2 regions of the Streptomyces gobiensis genome follow, and region 1 is predicted to be linked to the other one. Evidence: riboswitches for the same ligand, from Rfam matches in the RefSeq annotation. Region 1 holds a riboswitch; the other holds the start of a gene.
What was found. Region 1 has a riboswitch for thiamine pyrophosphate ahead of thiO (glycine oxidase ThiO). Riboswitches for the same ligand answer to the same signal wherever they lie in the genome.
Positions count from the first base shown of each region.

Region 2: another riboswitch for thiamine pyrophosphate. It lies ahead of test1122_RS20415 (thiamine ABC transporter substrate-binding protein); the one in region 1 lies ahead of thiO (glycine oxidase ThiO).

Region 1 is NZ_CP086120.1:773,481-783,339, reverse strand. Features, by position in the region: gene test1122_RS03615 (thiazole synthase) at 1-694, opposite strand, end outside; gene thiS (sulfur carrier protein ThiS) at 700-900, opposite strand; gene thiO (glycine oxidase ThiO) at 897-2,042, opposite strand; TPP riboswitch at 2,039-2,151, opposite strand; gene test1122_RS03600 (NAD(P)/FAD-dependent oxidoreductase) at 2,214-3,455, shown strand; gene test1122_RS03595 (Rv2175c family DNA-binding protein) at 3,512-3,877, shown strand; gene thiE (thiamine phosphate synthase) at 3,994-4,683, shown strand; gene metF (methylenetetrahydrofolate reductase [NAD(P)H]) at 4,765-5,682, shown strand; gene test1122_RS03580 (hypothetical protein) at 5,703-6,680, shown strand; gene test1122_RS03575 (phytoene desaturase family protein) at 6,693-8,090, opposite strand; gene test1122_RS03570 (DUF4126 domain-containing protein) at 8,731-9,330, opposite strand; gene test1122_RS03565 (TetR/AcrR family transcriptional regulator) at 9,564-9,859, opposite strand, start outside.
Region 2 is NZ_CP086120.1:4,365,542-4,375,400, forward strand. Features, by position in the region: gene test1122_RS20405 (phosphatidate cytidylyltransferase) at 1-861, shown strand, start outside; gene rlmN (dual-specificity RNA methyltransferase RlmN) at 1,028-2,140, shown strand; TPP riboswitch at 2,200-2,322, shown strand; gene test1122_RS20415 (thiamine ABC transporter substrate-binding protein) at 2,318-3,397, shown strand; gene test1122_RS20420 (ABC transporter permease) at 3,460-5,073, shown strand; gene test1122_RS20425 (ABC transporter ATP-binding protein) at 5,074-6,105, shown strand; gene test1122_RS20430 (hypothetical protein) at 6,127-7,275, opposite strand; gene test1122_RS20435 (ABC transporter ATP-binding protein) at 7,257-7,988, opposite strand; gene test1122_RS20440 (aspartate aminotransferase family protein) at 8,231-9,610, opposite strand; gene test1122_RS20445 (Lrp/AsnC family transcriptional regulator) at 9,595-9,859, opposite strand, start outside.

The sequences.
Region 1 (9,859 bases):
CCTCCGTCGCGTGGCGCATGGCCTCCGCCATGAGAACCGGCTCCTGGGCACGGGTGACGGCCGAGGCCAGCATGACCGCCGCACAGCCCAGCTCCATGGCCAGCGCCACATCCGACGCCGTGCCCGCACCCGCGTCCAGAATGACCGGGACCCGGGCCCGCTCGGTGATCAGCTGAAAGTTGTGCGGATTGCGGATGCCGAGCCCGGAGCCGATGGGCGAGCCCAGCGGCATGACCGCGGCGCAGCCCACGTCCTCCAGCTTCCGGGCGAGCACCGGGTCGTCGTTCGTGTAGGGGAGGACGGTGAAGCCGTCGTCGACCAGGATCTCGGCGGCGTCCAGCAGCTCGATCGGGTCGGGCAGCAGCGTGCGCTCGTCAGCGATGACCTCCAGTTTGATCAGGTCGGTGCCCAGCGCTTCCCGGGCCAGCCGGGCGGTGAGCACCGCCTCGCCCGCGGTGAAGCAGCCCGCCGTGTTGGGCAGTACACGGATGCCCAGTCTGTCCAGGACGGAGAGCACCGAGCCCTGCACGGTGGGGTCGAGCCGCCGCATCGCCACCGTGGTCAGCTCCGTACCGGACGCCGCCAGTGAGCGCTCCAGCACATCGAGACTGGGCGCGCCGCCCGTTCCCATGATCAGCCGGGAGGCAAAGCTGGTGTCACCGATGGTCAGCGGATCGGGGGTCGCGGGTGTCACGGGCGTCAGCCTCCTTGGACCGCGGTGAGGACCTCAACGCGGTCGCCGTCACCGAGGGTGGTGTCCGCCCACTGGCCACGTGGCACGACAGCCTCGTTGACGGCCGCGGCGACGCCGCTGGGGGCGGTGGTCAGGGTTGAGATCAGGGCGTCGAGGGTGGTCCCGTCGGGGGTGACGCGGTCTTCGCCGTTGATACGGATCCTCATGCGGGCTGCTCCTGAAGCGCGTCCGAGAAGCGTCGGGCGGTGAAGGGGCGGGCCTCTTCGGGGAGTTCGCCGGTGGTCAGCGACTGGGCCAGCGCGTCGCCCGTGACCGGGGCCAGCAGGATGCCGTTGCGGTAGTGCCCGGTGGCCACCTGGAGGCCGGGCAGCGCGGTGGGGCCGAGCAGCGGCGCGTTGTCGGGGGAGCCGGGGCGCAGCCCCGCGCGGGTCTCCACCAAGGGCAGCTCCGTGATGCCGGGGACCAGCTCATGCGCGTCCCGGAGGAGTTCGTAGACGCCGCCCGCTGTCACCGTGGTGTCCCAGCCCAGCTCCTCACTGGTGGCACCCACGACCAGTTCGCCGCTGGCGCGCGGCACCAGATAGACATGCCCGCCGCGTACCACGGCCCGTACGGTCCGGGAGAGAAAGGGGGCGGAGGCCCGTGGGATACGCAGCCGCAGCACCTGGCCCTTGACCGGGCGGACCGGGGGCAGCACCTCCGCGGGGACCCCGTCGAGGCGCCCGCTGTCGCTGCCGGCGGCGAGCACTACCTGGTCGGCGGCCAGCTCACTCCCGTCCGCCAGGACGACCCCGGTGGCCCGGTCCCGTACGACCGAAAGGCGCTGCGCCCAGCCGTGGCGGAACACCACCCCGGCCCGCTCGCATGCGGTGAGCAGCGCCGTCGCCAGCCGCCGCGGGTCGGCCTGGTGATCGCCGTCCACCCGCAGTCCGCCGCGCACGCCCGGGGCGAGCATGGGCTCCAAGCGGCGGCATTCACGGCCGCTCAGCCACTGTGAGTCCAGCCCGCAGCGCCGCTGGAGAGCGTGCAGCTCCCGCAGATGCGCGCGGTCATCGGCGTCCAGGGCCACGGCGAGCGTGCCGCAGGCGCGGTAGCCGACCTCCTGGCCGCTGGCCTCCGTGAGCTCCGCCGCGAAGGCCGGATAGCGCTGTGCGGAGGCGAGGTTGAGGGAGAGGAGCGTCTCCTCCCCGTAGTGCAGTTCGCTGACGGCGGCCAGCATCCCGGCCGCGACCTGTGCGGCTCCGCCACCCGGCGCCGGGTCGACGACCGTGGTACGCAGTCCGCGCTGTGCGGCCCGCCAGGCTGTCACCAGCCCTATGACGCCACCGCCGATAATCACCACATGCATGGGCGCTGTACCCCTCCCTTCGCCGGCATGACCCGGATCAGGTTCCTACGGTCGGAGGCCGCCAGCCTCCCTCTCAGCCCGGTACGTCCGGGCTCCCGCGAGTGCGTTTTGTGACGCCCACCCTACTGTGCGGCCCTGCACCCGCTGAAGGGGGAGTTCTAAAGTGATCGTGTGACCCCACGCAGCGAGCACAGCGAACAGCGCGTCGTCATCGTCGGCGCCGGAATGGCCGGAGTCCAAACCGCCGTACAGCTACGGGAACAGGGCTGGTCCGGCGCCGTCACCCTGATCGGCGCCGAGCCACATCAGCCGTACGACCGCCCGCCGCTCTCCAAGGCGGTACTGATCGGAAAGGCCGAAGGGTCCGCCTTCGACATCGACTTCCAGGCGCTCGACATCGAACTGGTGCTGGGCCGGGATGTCACCGGACTGCGCCCGGACGAGCATGTGCTGAACACCGAGGCCGGTCCGGTGCCGTATGACCGCCTGGTGATCGCTACCGGCGCCGCGCCGGTAGCGCTGCCCGGCAGCGAGGGCGTGCCGGGTGTGCATCTGCTGCGCACCCTCGATGACGCGGAGCGGCTGCGGCCGGTGTTGCAGGCGCAGCGCTCCATCGTGGTGGTCGGGGCGGGCTGGATCGGCGCGGAGTTCGCCACCGCCGCCCGTGAGGCGGGCTGTGCGGTGACCGTGGTGGAGGCCGCCGACCGGCCGCTCGCCGGGGTGCTGCCCGCCGAGATCTCCGGCCATATGCGCCGCTGGTACGAGGAGTGGGGCGTCACCCTGCGCACCGGGGTGGCCGTCGCGGCGGTCCGGCAGGGCGAGGTCCAGCTCGCCGACGGCACGGTGCTGCCCGCTGGGGCGGTAGTCGTCGGTATCGGCGCCCGTCCCGCCACCGCCTGGCTCGCGGGCTCCGGCGTGGAGCTCGCCCCGGACGGCTCGGTCCTGGCTGATGAGCGGCTGCGCACCTCGGTGCCCGATGTGTACGCGGTCGGGGACTGCGCCTCCTTCCCCTCCGCCCGCTATGGCGAGCGGCTGCTGGTCCACCACTGGGACAACGCCCTCCAGGGCCCGCGCGCGGTCGCCGCCGGCCTGGTCGGCGGGGACTCCGGCCATGCGGTGGACGGCGGGGGAGGGGTCTATGACCCGGTGCCGTACTTCTGGTCCGAGCAGTTCGGGCGCTTCGTCCAGTACGCCGGGCACCATACGGACCGCGATGAGCTGCTGTGGCGCGGTGACCCGGAGAGTGCGTCGTGGTCGGTGTGCTGGCTGCGGGACGGGATGCTGAACGCGCTGCTGGCGGTCGGCAGGCCGCGTGACCTGGCGCAGGCCCGGAAGCTCATCGAGCAGGGGGCGTCCCTCGACCGCGCGCTGGCGGCGGACGCGTCCGTACCGCTGAAGAAGGCAGTCGTATAGCCCAGCCGACGCAGGTGGCGGTGACGTTTGTCGGCGGCTGATGGCAGGCTGGGGGTGTGACCGAGATTGACGCAAAAACCGATGCTCTCGTCCCCGCCTGGCTCACCCTCCCCGATGTCGCCGAGAAGCTCGGCGTCGAGGTGACGCGTGTGCGGCAGCTGGTCAAGGAGGGCCAGCTGATCGCGGTGCGCCGTGGCGAGAACCGTGTGCTGATGGTGCCCGCCGACTTCATCGGCGAGAACCGGATCGTGAAGGGTCTCATCGGGACCATCACGCTGCTGAAGGATGACGACTTCACCGATGAGGAGATGCTGGAGTGGCTGTTCACGCCTGATGACACCCTGCCCGGCACCCCCGCGCAGGCACTGCGCGAGAATCGCGGGACCGAGGTGAAGCGCCGCGCCCAGGCCCTCGCCGTCTGACATCCACAGCGGTTCATAGCGACACATAACGATCCGTAGAAACGATACGTAGCAATGAACGGCATACGGGCCGCCAGGCGCGGCCCGTATGCCCCACCCAGGGGGGAAGCCGCCTCATGGCCGCACGAGACCAGCTCGACCGGGCCGACCAGCTCCACCAGCTCGCTGACGCCCGGCTCTATCTGTGCACCGGTGCCCGCAAGGAGCAGGGAGATCTGCCTGAGTTCCTGGACGCGGTGCTGGCGGGTGGCGTGGACATCGTGCAGCTGCGTGACAAGGGCATGGAGGCGGGCGAGGAGCTGGAGCACCTCGCCGTCTTCGCCGAGGCCTGCCGACGGCACGGCAAGCTCCTGGCCGTCAATGACCGGGCGGACATCGCGCACGCCATCGGCTCCGATGTGCTGCATCTGGGGCAGGGCGATCTGCCGGTCCCGGCCGCCCGCGCGGTCCTCGGCGGTTCCCCGGACGAGGTGATGATCGGCCGTTCCACTCATGCTGAAACCGAGGTGGACGCGGCGCTCACCGAGCCCGGCGTGGACTACTTCTGTACGGGTCCCTGCTGGCCCACCCCGACCAAGCCGGGGCGGTACGCCCCCGGGCTGCCGCTGGTGCGGTACGCCGCGAAGCTGAGCGCCGCACGGCGCAGTGAGCGGCCGTGGTTCGCGATCGGCGGGATCGACGCCGGGAATCTCGATGAGGTGCTGGACGCGGGCGCACGGCGGGTCGTCGTTGTCCGGGCGATCACCGAGGCCGCTGATCCAGGAGCGGCGGCGGCGGATCTCAGTAGGCGGCTGCACAAGCGCTGAGCAGCCATTTTGCGGCTGGGGGCTGTCCAGGACGTGGACGGCGCTCTGGCGTGACAGCTGCTGCCGGTTAGCCTGCCTGGTATGGCCCTCGGTATCTCTTCCACCAGGACAGACAGCGCACTCACCATCCGTGAGCTGCTTGCCTCAGGCGAGCGCTCGTACTCTTTCGAGTTCATGGCGCCGAAGACGGCGAAGGGCGAGCGGACGCTGTGGAACGCGATCCGCCGGATCGAGGCCGTCGGCCCGACCTTCGTCTCGGTGACCTACGGCGCGGGCGGCTCCTCCCGGGAGGGCACGGTGCGGGCCACGGAGCGGATCGCCACCGATACGACGCTGACCCCGGTCGGCCATCTGACCGCCGTCAACCACTCGGTGGCCGAGCTGCGCAACATCATCGGGCAGTACGCGGGCGCCGGGATCCGCAATATGCTCGCGCTGCGCGGTGACCCGCCGGGCGACCCGCTGGGTGAGTGGGTGCCGCATCCGCAGGGTGTCACCTATGCCGCTGAACTGGTCGAGCTGATCAAGGAGTCGGGTGACTTCTGCGTCGGCGTCGCGGCCTATCCGGAGATGCATCCCCGGTCAACCGACTGGGACACCGACGTGCGGCACTTTGTCAATAAATGCCGGGCTGGGGCGGATTACGCCATCACACAGATGTTCTTTTACGCCGATGACTATCTGCGGCTCAGGGACCGGGTCGCCGCGGCAAGTTGCGATACTCCGATCATTCCCGAGATCATGCCGGTGACGAACGTGCGGCAGATCGAGCGTTTTGCACAGTTGAGTAATGCTACATTCCCACCGGAGTTGGCTGAGAGGATCCTCTCGGTCAAGGATGATCCGGCGGCGGTACGCTCGATCGGGATCGAGTACGCCACGGAGCTCTGTTCGAGGCTGATGGCTGAAGACATTCCCGGTCTTCACTTCATTACCCTCAACCACTCCACGGCGACGCTGGAAATCTACGAGAATCTGGGGCTGCACCAACGGTCCTAGCTTCTGTGAGAGGGGCGTACATGGGCTGGACGGTCCTCTACATCGCGTTCGGAGTCGTCGCACTGTGGTTGCTCGGTGAGGTGCTGCTGCAGTACAAGGCCCGGCTGCGCTGGAGGCTGCTGGCCTTCTTCGGTTTCCTCGGCGTCGTGCTGGGTGTGCTGATGCCCTCCATCCTGGTGATCGGCGTCGGTACCGCGGCCTTCGCGGTCGGCCAGACCTTTGTCACCCTCTCCTTCCGCCAGGGCTTCTCCACCGGCTGGGCGCTCGGCGGTAAACCGGGCTCCAGCCGCCGTCGTCGTGGCGGGCCGGAGGCGGCACCGATGGAGCCGGCCGACGCCGAACCGGCCCTGGAAGTCTCCGAAATGGAGCAGACGGCGGCCTACCAGATGGAGCCGATGCCCGACGACACCGGCCAGTACGGGGTGTATGAGCGGGGCGAGGAACCGCAAGGGTACGACCAGGGGTACGACCAGCCCGGCCAGCAGGACCAGCCCGGCCAGTACGACCAGCCCGGCCAGTACGACCAGTACGACCAGTACGGCCAGCAGGACCAGTACGCCACGGTCGGCTACGACCAGCAGGGCATAGACACCGGCCAGTTCTACACGAACGCTGGCGATCAGTACGCCGAAGCCGGAACCTACGGCTACGGCGCCGAACAGACCGCCGCCTACGCCGCGTACTCCGACCCGTACATCGGCTACGACGCCCACGGCAACTACGCCGAGCAGCCCTTCCAGCAGGATCCCTACGCCACCGGGGCGTACGACGGCCAGGCTTATGCCCCTGGCTACGACAACGGGCAGTATCCAACTCAGCAGTCCCAGCAGCCCCAGCAGTCCTACTACCCCGAGACCCCGCCCGGCGGTGTCTGGGTCCCACAGCAGCGCGAGGCCGAAGTGCCCGCGGAGCAGCCGTACCCGCACCAGGACGGGAACGGGTACGGGTACGGGTACGACGCCACCTATTACTACGACCCGCAACAGCAGCGCTACTGATCCGCTACGCCCCTACCGGGAGCCGCGCCAGCCGGCTCCCTCGACGATCAGCCCGGCGGCCATCGCCCCCGACATCCCGGCGTGCGCGAGCCCGCCGCCGGGATGGGCCCAGCCGCCGACCGCGTAAAGCCCCTTGAGGCCGCCCTGGTTGGCCGCCCGCAGATACGCGCCGTCCGCCCCCGCCAGCGCCGGGGCGGGCACCGCGCCACCGGGTGCCCCGGTCTCCCGGGCGTTGTCGGCGGGGGTACGCACCGCATGCCATCGCAGCCGGTCCCGCAGCCCCGGGACCGCGGCCTCCGCGTCGGTGATCAGCCGCCGCACATCCTCCTCGCCCACCGGGCTGAACGGCTCCACCGGGACCGTCAGGGTGACCGCCTCGTGCCCGGCATCCGGCACCAGCACCGCGTCCTCCGGCCGCAGTACGGTCAGCGTGCGCTCGCTGCCGTGCACCACGGTGCGGTGCGCGGTGCCCTCCGGGCGGGCGCCGCGCAGGGCCAGCAGCACGGTGAGCCGGGCCTGGCCCGGGGCGGACTCCGGGTACGGGCAGCCACCGTCGATCACCACGTCCGCGTCGACGACGGTACCGTCGGCCAGCTCGACCCCGGCCGTGCGGCCATCCTTGGCGAGGGAGCGGACCACCTCGGCGCCGAAGACGAACTCCACGCCGCGTGCCACGCACCGTTGACGCACCGCGTCGGCCAACGCCCGCATGCCACCGGTCACGTACCAGCTGCCGAAGGTCTGCTCCAGATACGCCAGCACGGTCGCGCTCGCGGGAACCCGCTGTGGGTCGAGGCCATAGGCCGTGGCGTAGCTCTCCAGCAGTGCGACCAACCGCGGATCACGCAGTTCGTCGCGGCCGACCTCGCTGAGGGTGGGCGTACGGCGGCGCAGCATCCCGCGCTTGCGCAGCGCGGGATAGGGATCGCGGCTGGCCCACTGACGACCCGTACGGTCCGTGGCATCGGTCAGCGGTTCCTCCAGGAGCGGTCGCCGGGTCGCGTCCCAGGCGGTACGGGCCCGTCCCACCAGGGCGGCCCAGCGCTCGCCGGAACCGGCGCCCAGGGCCGTATCGAGCGCGTCGATCACCCCCGCCCGGGAGGCGGCGGGCAGGGTGACCTCCGTGCCGTCGGCGAAGAGATGCCGGGCCGCCGGATCGGTCTGGCGGAGCTCCACGACGTCCTCAAGCGGCTCACGGCCGGTCTTGATGAACAGGTCCCGCCATACGGCGGGCAGTTGCAGCAGCCCCGGCCCGGTGTCGAAGCAGAAGCCGTCCCGTTCATAGCGCCGTACACCGCCGCCATATGTCTCACCGCGTTCGTACACCGTCACCCGGTGTCCCACGGTGGCCAGCCGCGCGGCGGCTGCCATGGCGCCCATGCCCGCGCCGATCACCACAATCCGTCCCATGCCACCATTCTCGACGGCGACCTGGCATTGCCCGGCCCCGGGGGCCTCACAAGCTTAGACGCGCCCGCCGCGACGGTCCGTCCGTCGTCGGCGGGGAAGTCCCCTGACCCACCCCTTCCCGAAACTGTGGGCTGCCGCCCCCAGACCCCCACCCGTGTTGTGGGCACTCGCAGCCCCGCGAGGGGCTGTGGGTGGGCACAACACCCGGCCACCGTCCCGCACCGGACCAACCCCGGGCCCCGGGGCGAAGCCCCGCCACGCGGCGGAGCCGCATATCGGCACAGCCGGGAAGGGGCGGGAATTGGGGAACCCCACCCACGGCACCCCCAGAGCCGGGCGGAGCCCCGCCACGCGGCGGAGCCGCATATCGGCACAGCCGGGAAGGGGCGGGAATTGGGGAACCCCACCCACGGCACCCCCGCAGCCGGGCGGAGCCCCGCCCCACGCGGCGGAGCCGCATATCGGTGCAGCCGGGAAGGGGCGGGATACGGGGACACCCCACCCCGGCGCCCCCGCCCCGGGGCGAAGCCCCGCCGCGCGGGCGGAGCCGCGGTGCAGCCGGGAGGGGGCGGGATACGGGGAAACCCACCCCGGCACCCCGCAGCCGGGCGCGAGGCGCGCCGAGCCGTGGAGCCGCCAGTCAGGGGTGGGGGGCCGGGTGCTTCGGCGCTCGGCGTTCCCGGCGGCGCCGGAGAAAGCGCCGAATCCGGCCGATCAGGAAGCCCGTCAGGACGCCGCCGAGCAACAGCAGCGTGCCCGCGACAACCGCCGCGGCCACCGGCTGGAAGACGGCGAAGGTGATGATCCCGGCGACGGTCAGATCCTCAGCGAGGCTCAGCACGATATTGCTCGCGGGTTCCGGCGAGGTATTGACGGCCATCCGTGTCCCCGCCTTGACCAGATGGCTGACCAGCGCCGTGGAGCCGCCGACCGCGCCCGCCACAAGCTGGGACAGCGAGCCGTCCTGCCCGGCGAGCAGAGCCGCGACAACGCCGCCGGAGACCGGGCGGATCACGGTGTGGACCGAGTCCCATACGGAGTCCACGAACGGCACCTTGTCGGCGACCGCTTCGATGAGGAAGAGCACCGCGGCGGCGATCAGCACATCCACACGTTGCAGCGCTTCGGGCACCTCGTCGGAGACGCCGGTGGCGCCGAAGATCCCGAGCAGCAGGACCACGGCATAGGCGTTGATCCCGCTCGCCCAGCCGCTGGTGAAGACCAGGGGAAGTATGGACACGCCGGTGATCGTAACGGGTAGGCCCGGGTGCGCAGGGCTGAGTACCCGTACCTAGAGCGGGGGTTGAGTATCCGCGCGGATGGGCCGCGACCTGCGTAGACGGCAGAGTAATGGGTGCCGGGAGGACGCGGCGCCGCACCGCCGGCACGGGGCGGCGGAACGGCGCGGCGGCCGTACCGGAGGGGGAGACCGTACGGGGGTACGGGGGCACGGGGGGCGTGCGGCCTCAGTGATCACTGAGGCCGCACGCAGCCACCCACCCGGCCCTGCAGCAGCAGCGACAGCGCCGCGTGCACTTCGTCCAGCGAGCGCTCCGGCTGGAACGCCTGCCAGTCCAGCGCCGCCACCAGGACCATGCCGACGAGCGCGGCCGCGGTCAGCTTGATATCGATTTCGGCGCTCAGCTCCCCTTCTTCGACACCCAGCCGCAGCGCGTCCTCCACCACCGCGACCGCCTGACCGCGCACCATCATCAGCGTGGACTGCCAGGCCCGGTTGGTACGCCACAGCTCGGCGACATAGAGCTGGG
Region 2 (9,859 bases), 3.6 Mb from region 1:
GGCCCGCCCGAGCCGCTCGCCCCGCACCCGCCTGCCTCCGGGAAGAAGTCGGCGGGCCGTGATCTGCGCGCAGCCGTGGGGGTCGGTGCCGGTCTGGGCGCCGTCATCCTCGCCTCGCTCTTCCTCCGCAAGGAGATCTTCGTCGGCGTGATAGCGGTCGCCGTCGTGGTGGGCCTGTGGGAGCTGACCACACAGCTCGCCAAGCGCAAGCAGATCCGGGTACCGCTGGTGCCCCTCGCGATCGGCGGCGCGGCGATGGTCATCGCCGGATATGTCCGCGGAGCCGAGGGCGCCTGGGTGGCGATGGCACTCACCACGCTCGCCGTACTGGTCTGGCGGATGACGGAGCCGCCCGAAGACTATCTGCGGGATGTCACCGCGGGGGTCTTCGCCGCCTTCTACGTCCCCTTCCTCGCGACCTTCGTAGCGCTGATGCTCGCCGCGGACGACGGCGCCTGGCGGGTGCTGACCTTTCTGCTGCTGACCGTGGTCAGTGACACCGGTGCGTATGCGGTCGGCTGGAAGTTCGGCAAGCACAAGCTCGCTCCGCGGATCAGCCCCGGCAAGACCCGGGAGGGACTGCTGGGCGCGATCACCTTCTCGATGGCCGCGGGCGCACTGTGCCTGCACTTCCTGATCGACGGGGGCACCTGGTGGCAGGGCCTGCTGCTGGGCCTCGCGGTCGCGGCCAGCGCGACGCTGGGCGACCTCGGCGAGTCCATGATCAAGCGGGACCTCGGCATCAAGGACATGGGCTCACTGCTGCCGGGCCATGGCGGGATCATGGACCGGCTCGACTCGCTGCTGCCGACGGCCCCGGTGGTGTGGCTACTGCTGGTGATCTTCGTCGGCGCGGGTTAGGGCGTGCCGTTACCCTGGAAGGGCTTACCGCGCTGGCGGTGAGCTCTTTTCCTGCCCCGCGGCTGCGGGGATGGTCCCGTGAGGTCTCCGGGTGCTGGCATCGCCTTGCCCTCGGCCCCGCAACAGCGGGGATCACCTGACCTCGTCGCAATGAGGAGTTTCCGCTATGGCACCGCCCGCCCCAGGCGTGCTCACCTTCGCAGCGCCACGCGGAGCCAAGAAGCCACCGCGCCACCTTGCCGATCTCAGCCCCGCCGAGCGCCGGGAGGCGGTCGCCGCGATCGGCGAGAAGCCGTTCCGTGCCAAGCAGCTGTCCCAGCACTACTTCGCCCGGTACGCACATGACCCGGCGCAGTGGACGGACATTCCCGCTGCCGCCCGCGAGAAGCTCGCGGCGGAGCTGCTGCCCGAGCTGATGAGCGTGGTGCGGCATATCTCGTGTGACGACGACACCACCCGCAAGACCCTGTGGCGGCTGCACGACGGGACGCTGGTGGAGTCCGTGCTGATGCGGTATCCGGACCGGGTCACCATGTGTATCTCCTCGCAGGCGGGCTGCGGTATGAACTGCCCCTTCTGTGCCACCGGGCAGGCGGGTCTGGACCGTAATCTGTCCACCGCTGAGATCGTCCACCAGATCGTCGACGGCATGCGCGCCCTGCGCGATGGCGAGGTCCCCGGGGGCCCGGCCAGGCTCTCCAACATCGTCTTCATGGGCATGGGCGAGCCGCTGGCGAACTACAACCGTGTGGTCGGTGCCATCCGCCGCCTCACCGACCCGGAGCCGGACGGTGTCGGCATCTCGCAGCGGGGGGTCACGGTCTCTACGGTCGGCCTCGTTCCGGCGATGCTGCGCTTCGCCGACGAGGGTTTCAAGTGCCGTCTCGCGGTCTCCCTGCACGCCCCCGACGATGAGCTGCGCGACACCCTCGTCCCGGTCAACACCCGCTGGAAGGTCCGCGAGGTGCTGGACGCGGCCTGGGAGTACGCGGCCAAGTCCGGTCGCCGGATCTCCATCGAGTACGCGTTGATCAGGGACATCAATGACCAGGCCTGGCGCGCCGATCTGCTCGGGCGGCTCCTCAAGGGCAAGCGGGTGCACGTCAATCTGATCCCGCTCAATCCGACCCCCGGCTCCAAGTGGACGGCCTCCCGCCCGGAGGACGAGGCCGAGTTCGTACGGGCCCTGGCATCGCACGGAGTGCCGGTCACCGTCCGGGACACCCGGGGCCAGGAGATCGACGGAGCCTGCGGTCAGCTCGCGGCGACCGAGCGCTGAGCCGCGCTGCCGCCGACTGGTATCGTTCGCCCGTACGAACAACCGAACGAATAACCAAACACCGTTGACAGGGGAGCGCGAGCAGCGCTGAGAGTGCGGAACCGCTCGGAGAGCGGAGACAGCCGCAGACCCTCGAACCTGATCCGGTTAGTACCGGCGTAGGGAGTCCAGCACCATATGAACACCAGCTTTCGGCGTGCCGTCGGCATCGCCGTTCTCAGTACGCTCGGCGCCGCAGCGCTTGCCGCCTGCGGTAGCCCGGAGGCCTCCAAGGAGGCGTCGAAGACCGTCACCCTGGTCACCCATGACTCCTTCGAAGTCTCCGAAGAGGTACTGAAGGAGTTCACCAAGGAGACCGGTTACCAGGTCAAGGTGTTGCGTGGCGGCGACGCCGGATCGGCCGTGAACCAGGCGATCCTCAGCAAGGGCAACCCACGCGGCGATGTCTTCTTCGGCGTTGACAACACCATGCTCTCCCGCGCCCTCGACGCGGAGCTGTTCACCCCGTACGAGGCCAAGGGGCTGGCCAAGGTCCCCGAGGAGTTCCAGCTCGACGCGGCCAAGCACCGGGTGACCCCCATCGACACCGGCGATGTCTGCGTCAACTACGACCGGAAGTACTTCGCCGACAAGAAGCTGGACCCGCCGCAGACCCTCGATGACCTGATCAAGCCGGCGTACAAGAACCTCCTGGTCACCGAGAACGCCGCCACCTCCTCGCCCGGCCTGGCCTTCCTGCTGGCCACCGTTGGCCGGTACGGCGAAGATGGCTGGCAGGACTACTGGAAGAAGCTCAAGGCCAATGGCGTCGACATGGTCGACGGCTGGGAGCAGGCCTACGACGACCGCTTCACCGGCTCCGCCGGAGGCAAGAAGAACGGCGACCGGCCGCTCGTTGTCTCCTACGCCACCAGCCCGCCTGCCGAGGTGTTCTACGGCGGCGGCAAGAACCCCGAGCAGGCCCCCACCGGCGTCTCCACGGGCACCTGCTTCCAGCAGATCGAGTTCGCCGGACTGCTCGACGGCGCCAAGAACGACAAGGGCGGCAAGGAACTCCTGGACTTCCTGCTCAGCAAGGCCTTCCAGGAGGACATGCCGCTCAAGATGTTCGTCAACCCGGTCCGGGACGACGCCCAGCTGCCTGAGGTCTTCACCAAGTACGGCGAGCGGATCGCCGACCCGCACAACGTCGCCCCGGAGAGGATCGCGCAGCACCGGGAGCAGTGGGTCAAGCAGTGGTCCTCGCTGGTGAAGTAAGCCCGCCCAAGGAGCCTCAGAAGAGCGTGGCCGGGCGCGCTACCGCGGTGCGGCTGGGCCTGATGGCCGTGCCCATCGCGTTCTTCGCGCTCTTCTTCGGCTATCCGGTGGCCGCCATCGTCTCCCGTGGGCTGCGCGATGGCGGCCAGTGGCAGCTCGCCCGTCTCGGCGAGGTGCTGGCCGCCCCGGAGACCGGACAGGTCATCTGGTTCACCGTCTGGCAGGCGGTGGCATCGACCGTGCTGACCCTGGCCATCGCACTGCCCAGCGCATATGTCTTCGCCCGCTTCGACTTCCCCGGCAAGCACCTGCTGCGCGCCGTGGTCACCGTGCCGTTCGTCCTGCCGACCGTAGTTGTCGGCTCGGCGTTCCTCGGGCTGCTCGGCCGTGGCGGAGTGCTGGACCAGGCGTGGGGCGTCCGGCTGGACACCGGCGTCTGGGCGATCCTGCTCGCCCATGTCTTCTTCAACTACGCCGTGGTCATACGGACCGTGGGGGGCCTGTGGGGCCAGCTCGACCCACGTCAGGAGGAAGCCGCCCGGGTGCTCGGCGCGAGCCGCTTCACCGCTTGGCGGCGGGTGACACTGCCCGCCCTGGCACCAGCGGTGGCCGCGGCCGCACTGATGGTCTTCCTCTTCACCTTCACCTCCTTCGGCATCATCCAGATCCTGGGCGGTGCCCGCTACGCCACGCTGGAGGTGGAGATCTACCGGCAGACCGCCCAGTTCCTCGATCTGCCGACCGCCGCGGTGCTCACCCTGTTGCAGTTCGCCGCGGTCGGCTGTCTGCTGGGGGTGCACGCCTGGACCGTACGCAGACGGGAAGCCGCCCTGCGGCTCGTCGACGCCGCCCACACCTCCCGCCGCCCCCGGGGCGCCGGACAGTGGGCGCTGCTGTGGTCCCAACTGGCCGTGATGGCGCTGCTGATACTGCTGCCGCTCGCCGGGCTGGCCGAGCGCTCACTCGCCGGGCCCGACGGCTACGGCTTCGCCTTCTACCGTGCGCTCCAGGCTCCGCCCGGCGCCGGCAGCACCTTCGTGGTCGCCCCGGTGGCGGCGATCGGCAACTCCCTGGCGTACGCCGCCGTCGCCACCCTGATCGCCCTGGTCGTCGGCGGACTGGCGGCCGCCGCCCTCACGCGACGGACAGGCCGCTTTGTGCGGGGCTTCGACGCCCTGCTGATGCTGCCGCTGGGCACCTCCGCGGTGACGGTCGGCTTCGGCTTCCTCATCGCGCTCGACGAACCACCCCTCGATCTGCGCTCCTCCTGGATTCTGGTGCCGCTCGCCCAGGCGCTGGTCGGGGTGCCCTTTGTCATACGCACCATGCTGCCGGTGCTGCGTGCCGTGGACGACCGGCTGCGGGAGGCCGCCGCCGTGCTCGGCGCCTCGCCGCTGCGCGCCTGGCGTGAGGTGGACCTGCCGCTGGTGCGCCGGGCGCTGCTGATCGCGGCGGGCTTCGCCTTCGCCGTATCGCTGGGCGAGTTCGGCGCCACCGTCTTTATCGCCCGCCCTGATGCCCCGACCCTGCCGGTCGCCGTGGAGCGCTTCCTCGGCCGGGCCGGGGAACTCAACTACGGGCAGGCGATGGCCTTGAGCACGATCCTCATGCTGGTGTGCGCGGTAACCCTGCTGGCGCTGGAGCGTGTCCGCACCAACCGCTCGGGAGAGTTCTAGATGGCTTCCCTTCAACTGGACTCCGTCACCGTCTGCTTCGGCGAGCGGGCCGTGCTCGACTCCGTGGAGCTGACGGTCGAGGAGCGGGAGATCGTCTGTGTGCTGGGGCCCAGCGGCAGCGGCAAGTCCACTCTGCTGCGGGTGGTCGCCGGGCTGCAGCACACCGACGCCGGGCGGGTGCTGCTCGCGGGCCGCGATCAGACCGGGGTGCCCGCACACCGTCGCGGGCTGGGACTGATGTTCCAGGACCACCAGCTTTTCCCGCAGCGCGATGTCGCGGGCAATGTCGCCTTCGGGCTGCGGATGCGGGGCGTGGACCGGGTACAGCGGGAGCAGCGGGTCGCCGGGCTGCTCGACCTCGTCGGGCTGCCCGGCGCCCAACGCCGCGCCATCACCTCCCTCTCGGGCGGGGAGCAGCAGCGCGTCGCGCTGGCCCGGGCGCTCGCCCCGGAGCCTCGGCTGCTGATGCTCGACGAGCCTCTCGGCCAGCTCGACCGCAGCCTGCGTGAGCGGCTCGTCCTTGAACTGCGCCAGCTTTTCTCCGAGTTGGGCACTACGGTGCTGGCCGTCACCCACGATCAGGGCGAGGCCTTCGCTCTCGCCGACCGGGTGGTCGTCATGCGCGATGGCCGGATCGCCCAGACCGGTACTCCGCTGGAGGTGTGGCAGCGCCCCGCCTCGGAATTTGTGGCCCGTTTCCTCGGCTTCGACAATGTCGCCCCGGCGACGGTCCGGGGTGAGACAGCCGAGACCCCCTGGGGCAAGGTGCCGCTCCCGCTGGGCCTTCCCGAGGGCCCCTGTGCGCTGCTGGTCCGTCCGGCCGGAGTCCAGCTGACGGCCCCCTCCGATGGGCTGCGCTGCACGGTGCGGGCGCGTACCTTCCGTGGTGACCATGTGACCCTGCTGCTTCAGCCCGAGCAGGGCCCTCAACTGGAGGCGGCCTGCCCGCTCCACCACGCCCCGGACCCGGGCGAGGCGGTCGGCGTGGCCTTCGACCCGTCAGAGGTCGTCCGTCTCGCCCCCGAGACATAACCGCCCCGCCCCGGCACGGCTTCAGGTGGTCAGGGGAAGGGCCGCCAGCTTGGCGATGAGCCAGGTCAGGGGCGCCAGGGCGGTCACCACGGCGACCAGCCGCAGCGCGGCGGCGCCGCGCAGCAGCGACTTGGGCGCACCCATCCGCAGCAGCGCTGCCCTGGCTGATTCCCGGGCCGTACGGGACTCCGCCGCCGCGGTCAGCACGCTGGCGATGGCACACGTCAGCACCACGGCGGCGCCGAGCGCGGTGAGGGGGCCGAAGAGGCGGGCGTCGCCGTAGAGATGGAAGGCGGCGATGCCCCCGGAGACCACCGCGCAGAGGACGCCGAGTGGATGGCCAACGCGCTGCGCGTCCTCCTGGAGGAGCCGCCCGGCGAGCAGCCGCATCGCACCGGGCCGTCCGGCGGCGAGGAGCCGCCCGACCAGATGGGTGAGCCCGGGCCCGGCCAGCACCAGGCCGAGGGCGGTCAGCAGCCAGCCGTTCATGATCCCCAGGGCCAGGCCGCCCCCGGAGCCGGGCAGCGGCACCAGTTCCCCGTCACCGCGGCTGGCATACGTCTCGATGGCGAGCCCGGCGGCGGTGAGCGCGGCGCCCCAGGGGAGCCCGGTGGGGGTGGGCGCGGCCGGTGTCTCGGCGGCGAGGGAGGGGGCGGCGTGCTTCCGGGACCGTAGGGCGAGGGCGCTCGCACCCGCCGCCACCCCCGGCAGCAGCATCAGCAGGGTCAGCGCGGCCGGCACCGGCAGCGGCTGGCCGGCGGCGAGCAGTCCGGCCGCCGAGCCGTCGAACGGCATCCCGGAGACATCGCCGCGCAGATGGAGGAAGGTCAGCAGGGCGAGCGCGCTGCCCAGCAGGCAGGTGATGGCGGTGGAGATGGCGGCCAGCACCGGCAGCCCGGCGGGCCCGATCCCGGCGGCGTCCAGCCCGGGCCGTTGGCGGGTGCCCGGCTCCATACGGGCGACGGAGACGGCCAGTTGCACGGTGGCGACGAGCGGGATGAGGCACCACAGCAGCCGGGGGACGGCGGCGTTGGAGTCGCCGGGGTGTTCCATCGCGTACCCGAGGGCGCTGAGCAGGAGGAAGCCGACACCGCCCGCCGCTACGGCGACCAGCAGCCGCCGCAGCAGTACGAGGGGGTGCGAGCCACGGATCAGACGGAGAGCGAGCACGTTGCTCTGTCCTCGGGGTCGGACTGCGGCGCCGCGTGGGCGGAGGCGCGGCGGCCGTCGGCCATGGTGATGGTGCGGTCGGCGAGCGTCACGGCCTGGGAGTCATGGGTGGCGATGACGACCGTGATGCGGTGTGAGCGGGCCGCGGTGGTCAGGGTGCGCAGCGCCTGGACGCTGTCGTTCTGGTGCAGCGGCGCGGTTGGCTCATCGGCGAAGACCACCTGGGGTTCATGCACCAGCGCACGGGCGATGGCGATCCGTTGCCGCTGTGACTGCAGCAGCGTGCCCGGTTTCCTGCGGGCGCAGTCACCGACATCCAGCCGGTCCAGCCACTCCCGCGCGGTGCGCTGGGCGGCGCGGTGCCCGACACCGCTGAGCAGCAGTGGCAAGGCGGCGTTCTCCCAGGCGGTCAGCTCGGGGACCAGTTCGGGGACGCTGCCGATCCAGCCGAAGCGGTCCCGGCGCAGCCGCTCACGGGGGCTGGTGGCGAGGGTGTGTACCGGCATGCTGTTGAACCACACCTCGCCGCGCTGCGGCAGCAGCCGTCCGGACAGACAGCTCAGCAGGGTGGTTTTGCCGCAGCCACGCGGCCCGTTGACGGAGAGGATCTCGCCCTCGCGGACGCCCAGCGAGATACCTAGCAGTGCGGGCGACCCGTTGTGCGCGTAATGCAGTCCCCGCGCCCAGAGCACATCGTTATCGGGTGGAGCCACCTTGGCCGACACCTCCGCTCACCTCCCCATACGCCTCCCCCTGGCGGGATGGTTGGAATGCAGAAATTCCAGGGGGCTCGGTCACTGCACGGTACGGACCATGGCGGTGGGAGTCGGGACTTCGGGCAAAGGCGCGGCGCAGGTTACTCCGTACGAGTGACATCGCTCCCCGGGAGGGGGACCGCATCGCGGTAGCGTTTGCGGCCACCGCGATACGGTCCCTGCGCACCGCTGGGGAAGGCTCAGAGCTTCGTCCAGGCCTCCGCCAGGACGGCGCGCAGGATCTGCTCGATCTCGTCGAAGGTGGACTGGTCGGAGATCAGCGGCGGCGCCAGCTGGACGACCGGGTCGCCACGGTCGTCGGCGCGGCAGTAGAGACCGTTCTCGAACAGCGCCTTGGAGAGGAAGCCGTACAGGACGCGCTCTGTCTCCTCGTCGTTGAAGGTCTCCTTGGTGGCCTTGTCCTTGACGAGCTCGATGCCGTAGAAGTAGCCGTTGCCGCGGACGTCACCGACGATCGGCAGGTCGTGCAGCTTCTGCAGGGTCCGCAGGAACGCGCCCTCGTTGTCGAGGACGTGCTGGTTCAGGCCCTCGCTCTCGAGGATGTCGAGGTTGGCGAGGCCCACGGCCGCGGAGACCGGGTGGCCACCGAAGGTGAAGCCGTGCATGAAGGTGTTGTCGCCCTTGTAGAAGGGCTCGGCGAGACGGTCCGAGATGATCGCGGCGCCGATGGGGGAGTAGCCGGAGGTCATGCCCTTGGCGCAGGTGATGATGTCCGGAACGTAGCCGAACTTGTCACAGGCGAACATGGTGCCCAGACGGCCGAAGGCGCAGATGACCTCGTCCGAGACCAGCAGCACGTCGTACTGGTCGCAGATCTCCCGGACCCGCTGGAAGTAACCGGGCGGCGGCGGGAAGCAGCCACCGGCGTTCTGCACCGGCTCCAGGAAGACCGCGGCGACGGTCTCCGGGCCCTCGAAGAGGATCTCCTGCTCGATCTGGTCGGCGGCCCAGCGGCCGAAGGCCTCGGGGTCGTCACCGTGGATCGGGGCGCGGTAGATGTTGGTGTTCGGCACCTTGTGCGCGCCGGGGACCAGCGGCTCGAAGGGCGCCTTGAGCGCGGGCAGACCGGTGATGGACAGGGCGCCCTGCGGGGTGCCGTGGTAGGCGACGGCCCGCGAGATCACCTTGTATTTGGTGTGGTTGCCGGTGAGCTTGTGGTACTGCTTCGCCAGCTTCCAGGCCGTCTCAACGGCCTCGCCGCCGCCGGTGGTGAAGAAGACCTTGTTGAGATCGCCCGGGGCGTACTGGGCCAGCCGCTCCGCGAGCTCGACGGCCTTGGGGTGGGCGTAGGACCAGATGGGAAAGAAGGCGAGGTCCTGCGCCTGCTTATAGGCGGCCTCAGCCAGCTCGGTACGGCCGTGCCCGGCCTGCACGACGAACAGCCCGGCGAGCCCGTCGAGGTAGCGCTTTCCCTTGTCGTCGTAGATGTAGGTGCCCTCACCGCGGACTATGGTCGGCACGGGGGCGTTCTGGTACGACGACATGCGCGTGAAGTGCATCCACAGATGGTCGTACGCGGTTTTGGAGGAGTCCTTGCTCACGGTTATCGAGTTCCCCAGGTGTAGGTCTGCTTGCGCAGCTTGAGGTAGACGAAGCTCTCGGTGGACCGCACGCCGGGCAGCGTCCGGATCCGCCTGTTGATCATTTCGAGAAGATGGGCGTCGTCCTCGCAGACGATCTCCACGATGAGGTCGAAGGACCCCGCCGTGATGACGACGTAGTCCACCTCTTCTATCTCGGCGAGCGCGTCGGCCACCGGCTCGAGATCTCCTTCAACGTTGATACCGACCATCGCCTGCCGCATAAAG